One region of the Streptomyces sp. NPDC001157 genome, then DNA from elsewhere that is predicted to be linked to it. Evidence: riboswitches for the same ligand, from Rfam matches in the RefSeq annotation. Region 1 holds a riboswitch; the other holds the start of a gene.
The links. Region 1 has a riboswitch for S-adenosylmethionine ahead of ACWDAG_RS10465 (aminotransferase class V-fold PLP-dependent enzyme). Riboswitches for the same ligand answer to the same signal wherever they lie in the genome.

Region 1 (4,206 bases):
GTCACGTCGAAACGCGTGAGGTTGCCGCAGAGGGTGCAGCGCCACCGCGTCGTGGCGGTCGGGAGGGGAACCGTCATCGTGCCTGTGCTCTTTCCTTCTAGGCCTTCTATTGTCAATGACGCCCGGGCTTCCCCGGGCGTGTGGCTCGTAACCCTACGGCCTGGGGCGGACTCGCCGCCCGCCCGTCCACGGCGGCGAGGCGGTCTGTGCGACTGCGTCCCGTTACGTCATGCTCTGTGTTCATGATCGGCAAGTGGACCGCCACCCTCGGCAGAGCGATCCGGCGCCCCTCGGCGCCCCTGACGCACACGCTGATCGCCCTGTGCTGTCTGCTCTTCGTGACCGGCCCGGCAGCCGGCCTCAGTCCGGCCTACGGTTCCGCGGACGCGCTGCTCGCCGCCCAGCGCGCCTATTTCCACCGCTGGGGGGTAGTCCCGGCCGAACTGTTCCAGGGCTCCCCCAGGGCCGCCCTGACCCCCGCCACGGCCCTCTTCGTCCACGGCAGCTGGGTGCACCTGCTCGGCAACATGCTCTTCCTCTACGTCTTCGGGGCGATGACCGAGGAACGGATGGGCCGCGTCCAGTTCACGCTCTTCTACGTCGGCTGCGGCTACCTCGCGCTGCTGGGGTACGCGGCGGCCAACGCCACGTCCCAGCAGTCCCTGGTCGGCGCGTCCGGGGCGATCTCGGCGGTCCTGGGTGCGTTTCTGTACCTGTTCCCCGGGGCGAGGGTGACCAGTCTTCTGCCGTTCCTGTTCTTCCTCCCCCTGCGCTTCCCCGCCTGGATCGTGCTGCCCTTCTGGGCGGCCCTGCAGTGGCTGGCGGCCGGGCGCGCGGCGACGGGACCGGGGGTGGCCTATCTGGCCCACCTGGTGGGCTTCGGCGTGGGCTTCGTCTACGCCTGGGTCCGATTCGGCCGTACGACTAGAGTGAGGTCCGCCCCAGCTCCGGCCCCCGAGGGAGAGAACCAGCCGTGATCACCGCGATCGTCCTCATCAAGACCAGCGTGGACCGGATCCCTGAGATCGCGGAGCGGATCGCTTCGCTGGAGTCTGTGAGCGAAGTGTTTTCCGTGACCGGGACGTATGACCTGATCGCGATGGTTCGTGTGAAGCAGCATGAGGATCTTGCTGATGTGATCCCTGGGAGCATCAGCAAGATCCCCGGGGTGGAGGCGACGGATACGCACGTCGCGTTTCGTACGTACTCCCAGCATGACCTTGAGGCCGCGTTTGCCATCGGGTTGGATTCTTGATCGACGCCTAGGCGTCTGCGGGGCGCGGTTCGTGTGCGGGTGCCGGTCCGTTGTGGCTGGTCGCGCAGTTCCCCGCGCCCCTAAGAGCCGCTGCCCCTGACGGCGGTCAAATTCAGACTGCCGGGACGCAGCGGCCGTCCTCCGTTCGGTACTGCCACTTCGCGCCGTCCGCCACCAGCTCCTTCACGGCGGTGACGAAGCGCTCGACGTGCTCGTCGGGGGTGCCGGCGCCGAAGCTGACGCGGATGGCGTTGAGGGACTTTTCGCCGGGGGCGGCCTCGGGGGCGCCGCACTCGCCCTGGGTCTGGGGGTCGGTGCCGAGAAGGGTTCGGACCAGCGGGTGGGCGCAGAAGAGGCCGTCGCGGACGCCGATGCCGTACTCGGCGGAGAGGGCGGCGGCGAAGTGCGAGCTGTTCCAGCCCTCGACGACGAAGGAGATCACGCCGACCCGGGGCGCGTCATCGCCGAAGAGGGACAGCACCTTGACCTGTGGGACCTCTGCCAGGCCCGCACGGACCTTCTCGATCAGGTGCTGCTCCCGGGCGACCAGGGTGTCGAAGCCCGCCTCGGTGAGCGCCCTGCAGGCGGAGGCGATGGAGTAGGCGCCGATCACGTTCGGGGAGCCGGCCTCGTGGCGGGCCGCGCTCTCGTGCCACTCCACATCCACACCGCCGTCCGCGCGCCGGGTGACCTTGCGGCTGGCGCCGCCGCCCGCGAGGTAGGGGTCGGCGGCCTGCAGCCAGTCCGCGCGGCCGGCCAGCACGCCGGAGCCGAAGGGCGCGTACAGCTTGTGGCCGGAGAAGGCGACCCAGTCGACGTCGAGGTCCTGCACGGAGACCGGGTGGTGCGGGGCGAGCTGGGCGGCGTCCAGGACGATACGGGCGCCGTGCGCGTGGGCGGCGGCGGCCAGCTCGCGGACCGGCCACAGCTCGCCGGTGACGTTCGAGGCGCCGGTGACGCAGACCAGGGCCGGGCCGTACGGGTCGCGGTCGGCGAGGGCGCGCTCCAGGGTCTCCACGGCCTGCTGCGGGGTGCGCGGGGCGTTGAGGTAGGTGACCCGGGCGTCCTTCCAGGGCAGCAGGCTGGCGTGGTGCTCGGTCTCGAAGACGAAGACCTGACAGTCGGCCGGAAGGGCCTGGGCCAGCAGGTTGAGGGAGTCCGTGGTGGAGCGGGTGAAGATCAGCTGGTCGTCGGGCCGGCAGTCGAGGAACTCGGCGACCGTCCTGCGGGCGTTCTCGAAGAGGTCGGTCGACAGCTGGGAGAGGTAGCCGGCGCCGCGGTGCACGCTCCCGTAGTAGGGCGCGTACGCCGCCACGTCGTCCCAGACGCGCTGCAGGGCCGGGGCGCTGGCCGCGTAGTCGAGCGCGGCGTAGGTGACTTCGCCGCCCGTGACGAGCGGGACGGTGACATCCCGGCCCAGAACGGGCAGCGCCCCCGAAATGTCACTGCAAACGGAGGTGGCGGCGGCAGCGGTGGAGACAGACATGGCGGAACTCCCGTGGAAGCAGGTGGAATTCGCCCCGCGAGCGGTACGGCTCAAGCAGGGGCGTGAAAAGGAAAGGGGATGCGGAGGCGGGGCTCTGCGGCCCTATCGCATTCGCTTGCTCACGGAAGGCTCCTCGACGACCAGGACCCCTGGTTGCTCGAGGGGTCCGCGCTTGCCGTAGACCTCGCTGCCTACGGCCTGGTCCTCACCCGGGGCACCCCGCCACGGACGGAGGGTTGCCGGACAGTCGGCCGGGGCCTCATGACTGTCACTCATGACCTGGACAGGAACGTACGTGAAGTGATCGCGGTCCCGCAACTCCTGTCCGGATTGCGGGACCGCGGTCCTCTGCTACGCGTTGCTGGCGGCGACCCAGCGCTCCAGCGCCCGCTTGGCCGCGCCGGAGTCGATCGACTCCGCCGCCTTGTCCATACCGGCCCGGATCTGCTCGGCCAGCGTCCCGGGACCCGGGTCGAGAGCCACGAGCGCGGCCGCCGAGTTCAGCAGTACGGCGTCCCGTACGGGGCCCTTCTCGCCGTCGAGGAGCCTGCGGGCGACCTCCGCGTTGTACGACGGGTCGGCGCCTCGCAGGGCCTCGACCGGGACCAGTTCGATGCCGACGTCCCGGGGGTCGAAGGTCTCCTCGGTGACCTTGCCGTCGCGGACGACCCACACCCGGGACGTGGAGGTGGTCGTCAGCTCGTCGAAGCCGTCGTCGCCGCGGAAGACGAGGGAGGAGTTGCCGCGTTCGGCGAGGACGCCCGCGATGAGCGGAGCCAGGCGCGGGTCGGCGACGCCCACCGCCTGTGCCCTCACCTTCGCCGGGTTGGTCAGCGGACCGAGCGCGTTGAAGGTCGTCCGGATGCCCAACTGCCCTCGTGCGGCGGCGACATGACGCAGCGCCGGGTGGAACTTGATGGCGAAGCAGAACGTGATGCCGGCTTCCTCCGCGACCTCCGCCACCCGCTTCGGCGTCAGCTCCAGATTGACGCCGAGCTTCTCCAGGACGTCCGAGGCGCCGGACGCGGAGGAGGCGGCCCGATTGCCGTGCTTGACGACCTTTGCGCCCGTGCCGGCGATGACGATCGCCGACATCGTGGAGATGTTCACCGTCTTCGCGCCGTCACCGCCCGTGCCGACGATGTCGACGGTCCGGCCCGGCACCTCGATGACGTTCGCGTGCTCGTACATCGTCCGGACGAGGCCGGTGATCTCCTCGACGGTCTCGCCCTTGGCACGCAGCGCCACCGCGAACCCGGCGATCTGGGCGTCGGTCGCCTCACCGCGCATGATCAGGTCCATCGCCCAGGCGGTGTCGTCGGCGGTGAGGTCGTGGCCGTCCAGCAGGCCGTTCAGCAGCAGGGGCCAGGAACGGCCCGCCGCGGTGTCGCCTCCAGCGGGGGTCACAGCGCTCATAAGGCCGCTCCTGGTCGTCGTAGAAGAAGAAAACGAGTGTGAAGCCACC
Region 2 (4,206 bases), on a different contig from region 1:
GGTGCGGTAGCCGTCCATCTGAATCGCACTGTAGTGGACGAAAACATCCGCACCACCGTCGACCGCGATGAAGCCGTACCCCTTCTCCGCGTTGAACCACTTGACGGTGCCCTGAGCCATGCCTAACTCCCCTATTACTGGCCCTTGCACAGATCCACACTTCGCGGATCCGGGTCAGACCTCACCCCCCACGGTTGGGGGCGTGCGCCGGAACGCGTCGACCGCGGCTGAATGTATCTGTCCAACTGCCGTCTGCAACAGGTCAATCGGACGAGAATTCCGGGCACGACCGGTCGGGAATTTACGGAGAATTCGCCTGAATTCAGGGCAAGTCGGGCCCCATAAATGGAGCATAAGACGCAAAAAACCTGCACACTTTGGCTACTTCTCGCTGCCGGAGAAGCAAGAACTCATATGCACGCGGCAAGCGGAGTCGAGCAGGTTCCCCAACTGTACCGCGCTCAACCATGCAGAATTGCCCCCTCCGCTTCTCTCGCGGAGGGGGCAATTCGATGAACTCTCGGTAATCAGCGTTACCGAAGGTAATAATCGGTCGTCCGACCTGTTTCGCTCAGCCTCCGGCCACGGCCGGAATGATCGAGACGCCCGCCCCGTCCGGAGTCGCCGTCTCCAGCCCCTGCTCGAACCGCACGTCGTCGTCGTTCACGTACACATTGACGAACCGGCGAAGCTTGCCCTGGTCGTCGAGAACGCGGGCGGCGATCCCGGTGTGGTTCTTCTCCAGATCGGCGATGACCTCGCCGAGGGTGCCGCCTTCGGCGGTGACCTCGGCCTGCCCGCCGGTGTAGGTGCGCAGGATGGTAGGGATACGAACGTTGACGCTCACGGTGAAACCTCCGGTCAGGGTGTGGCTTTCAAGGGGCTCGGGGCTGTGTCGATTTGCGGCTCCGCCGCGGGGCGCGACCAGCCCCCACCGGCCCGCAGACGAACAACTACCTGCTAGGCGAGCCCCGCCTCACGGAACGACTCAAGGCTCGGCCGAATCGTCGCGGTGAGCCCGGTGCCGGCCACCGCATCCAGCGTCTTCAGACCGTCACCGGTGTTCAGGACGACCGTCGTCAGGGTCGGGTCGAGGACACCGTTCTCGATCAGCTTGCGCGTCACGCCCACGGTCACGCCACCGGCGGTCTCCGCGAAGATCCCCTCGGTCCTGGCGAGCAGCCGAATGGCATCGACGATCTGCTCGTCGTTGACATCCTCCACCGCACCCCCGGTGCGCCGGGCAATGTCGAGCACATACGGCCCGTCCGCCGGGTTGCCGATGGCCAGCGACTTGGCGATCGTGTTCGGCTTCTGCGGCCGTACGACGTCGTGCCCCGCCTTGTACGCGACGGAAACAGGGCTGCACCCCTCGGCCTGCGCGCCGAAGATCTTGTACGGCTTGTCCTCGACGAGCCCGAGCTTGATCAGCTCCTGCAGACCCTTGTCGATCTTCGTGAGCTGGGAGCCGGAGGCGATCGGCACGACCAGCTGGTCCGGCAGCTGCCAGCCGAGCTGCTCGCAGATCTCGTACGCCAGGGTCTTGGAGCCCTCCGCGTAGTACGGCCGCAGGTTGACGTTGACGAAGCCCCAGCCCTCGCCGGCCGGGTCGCCGATCAGCTCGGAGCAGAAGCGGTTCACGTCGTCGTAGTTGCCGTCGATGCCGACGAGCTCGCCGCCGTAGACCGCGGCCATGACGACCTTGCCCTGCTCCAGGTCGTGCGGGATGAACACGCAGGACCGGAAGCCGGCGCGGGCGGCCGCGGCACCCACCGCACCGGCCAGGTTGCCGGTGGACGAGCAGGACAGGGTGGTGAAGCCGAAGGCGCGGGCGGCCTCGATGGCCTGGGCGACGACTCGGTCCTTGAAGGAGTGCGTCGGGTTGCCGGAGTCGTCCTTGACGTACAGACCGCCGGTCACGCCCAGCTCGCGGGCGAGGTTGTCGGCCCTGACGAGCTTGGTCCAGCCGGGGTTGATGTTCGGCTTGTCGGCCACGTCCGCCGGGACGGGCAGCAGGGGCGCGTAACGCCAGATGTTCGCGGGACCCGCCTCGATCTGCTTGCGGAGCTCCTCGGTGTCGTAGGCCGAGAAGTCGTAGGCGATCTCCAGCGGGCCGAAACACTCCTCGCAGGCGAAGACCGGGCCGAGGGGTACCCGGTGACCGCACTCGCGGCAGGAGAGCGCCGCGGCGGGACCGAGGTCGACGGTCGTGGGGTCGGTGGTGCTTGCAACAGTCTGCGCAGCCATGTGAGGCGAGGCCCTTTCTCCTCATCTTCCTCACGACGCATCTCGCCGTGAGACGGATTTGGCACCTTCCCTAGCCGGGAGCCTCGCGGAACGATCGGCATCGATCGGTACGAGACCGGCTGGAGGGTTGCCGGGGCTTCATCGGGCCGTATCCCTCTGCCCCTCTGGATGAGCGGTATGCGGTTGTAAACGCCGGACGAGCCCCGACATGCGATGGTCACCAGCGTTGTTCAAGACTGTAACCGAAGGCCAGGACAGTTGAGATAGTCGTCCGAACCGCGAGATGGATCACACGTTCCACGCTCGCCGAGAGAACGCAGAGGAGCCGCCTACGTGCTGGAAGAAGTCGAGCGCTGGCTGAGCACCCGCTCCTGGTCCCTGACCGATCGCCCTCTCCACAGGATCCTCGCCGCCAAACAGCGGTCGGGACAGTCGGTCAGCGTCGTGCTGCCCGCACTCAACGAGGAGGAGACGGTCGGCGAGATCGTCGCGATCATCCGTCACGACCTCATGCAGCAGGTTCCGCTCGTCGACGAGATCGTCGTCGTCGACTCCGGGTCCACCGACCGCACGTCCGAGGTCGCCGCGGCGGCCGGGGCCAGGGTCGTCCACCGTGACGACATCCTGCCCCGCATCCCGACCGTCCCCGGCAAGGGCGAGGTGCTGTGGCGCTCGCTCCTCGTCACCGACGGGGACATCGTCTGCTTCATCGATGCCGACCTGAAGGAGTTCTCCTCCGACTTCGTCTCCGGGATCGTCGGCCCGCTGCTCACCGACCCGGGGATCGACCTCGTCAAGGGCATGTACGACCGCCCGCTGGGCGGCGCCCAGGGCCAGGGCGGCCGGGTCACCGAGCTGATGGCACGCCCACTGCTGAACATGCACTGGCCGCAGCTGGCCGGCTTCGTGCAGCCGCTCGGCGGCGAGTACGCGGCCCGGCGCAGCCTGCTGGAACAGCTGCCGTTCCCCGTCGGGTACGGCGTCGAGCTGGGCATGCTGGTCGACGCCCTGCACCTGGTGGGCCTCGACGCGCTCGCCCAGGTGGACGTCGGGGTGCGCAAGCACCGCCACCAGGACGGGCAGGCGCTGGGCCGGATGTCCGCCGCGATCTACCGCACCGCACAGCTGAGGCTGGCCCGCGGCCATCTCATCCGTCCCTCCCTCACCCAGTTCGAACGGGGCGAGGACGGCTTCGAGCCGCGCACCTACTCCGTGGACACGGAGGAGCGGCCGCCGATGGTGGAGATCGCGGAGTACGCGTCGCGCAAGGTCGCCTGAGGCGGCGCGTTACGCGGTGCGGGCGGTGTATACGGTCCACCCGCAGAGCCCAGCCGTACGTTTGAGCGTTTCCGGGCCGGGCTAGGTTGAGGCGTATGGCTTCCACGCACTCCGCTGGTCATCAGGTGCTGGTCGCGTCCAATCGCGGCCCGGTCTCGTACGAAGTGCAGGAGGACGGCTCGCTGGCCGCCAGGCGCGGCGGCGGCGGGCTGGTCTCCGGCCTGTCCGCGATCGGGCCCGACGCGGACGCCCTGTGGGTGTGCTCGGCGCTGTCCGACGGCGACCGCGAGGCGGTACGGCGCGGGGTCGGCGAGGACGGTGTGCGGATGCTGGACATCCCGGCCGGTGTGCACGCCGACGCGTACAACGGCATCGCGAACTCCGTGCTGTGGTTCGTGCATCACATGCTGTACCAGACGCCGCTTGAGCCGGTCTTCGACGCGGAGTTCCGGCGGCAGTGGGCGTCGTACGAGACCTACAACCGCGCCTTCGCCGAGGCACTCGCCCAGGAGGCGGCCGAGGGCGCGGCGGTGCTGGTGCAGGACTACCACCTGTGTCTGGTGCCGGGGATGCTGCGGGAGGTGCGGCCGGACCTCAGGATCGGACACTTCTCGCACACTCCGTGGGCGCCGGTGGACTACTTCCGGATGCTGCCGGACGACATCGCCGAGCAGCTGCTGC

Region 2: another riboswitch for S-adenosylmethionine. It lies ahead of thrC (threonine synthase); the one in region 1 lies ahead of ACWDAG_RS10465 (aminotransferase class V-fold PLP-dependent enzyme).

What each region holds. Positions count from the first base shown of each region.
Region 1 is NZ_JBSFJW010000004.1:461,799-466,004, forward strand. It holds gene ACWDAG_RS10450 (hypothetical protein) at 1-77, opposite strand, end outside; gene ACWDAG_RS10455 (rhomboid family intramembrane serine protease) at 243-977, shown strand; gene ACWDAG_RS10460 (Lrp/AsnC family transcriptional regulator) at 974-1,255, shown strand; gene ACWDAG_RS10465 (aminotransferase class V-fold PLP-dependent enzyme) at 1,368-2,741, opposite strand; SAM riboswitch class IV at 2,905-3,021, opposite strand; gene trpD (anthranilate phosphoribosyltransferase) at 3,093-4,157, opposite strand.
Region 2 is NZ_JBSFJW010000008.1:337,790-341,995, forward strand. It holds gene ACWDAG_RS18315 (cold-shock protein) at 1-120, opposite strand, end outside; gene ACWDAG_RS18320 (MoaD/ThiS family protein) at 572-847, opposite strand; gene thrC (threonine synthase) at 961-2,247, opposite strand; SAM riboswitch class I at 2,266-2,422, opposite strand; gene ACWDAG_RS18330 (glucosyl-3-phosphoglycerate synthase) at 2,581-3,525, shown strand; gene ACWDAG_RS18335 (alpha,alpha-trehalose-phosphate synthase (UDP-forming)) at 3,621-4,206, shown strand, end outside.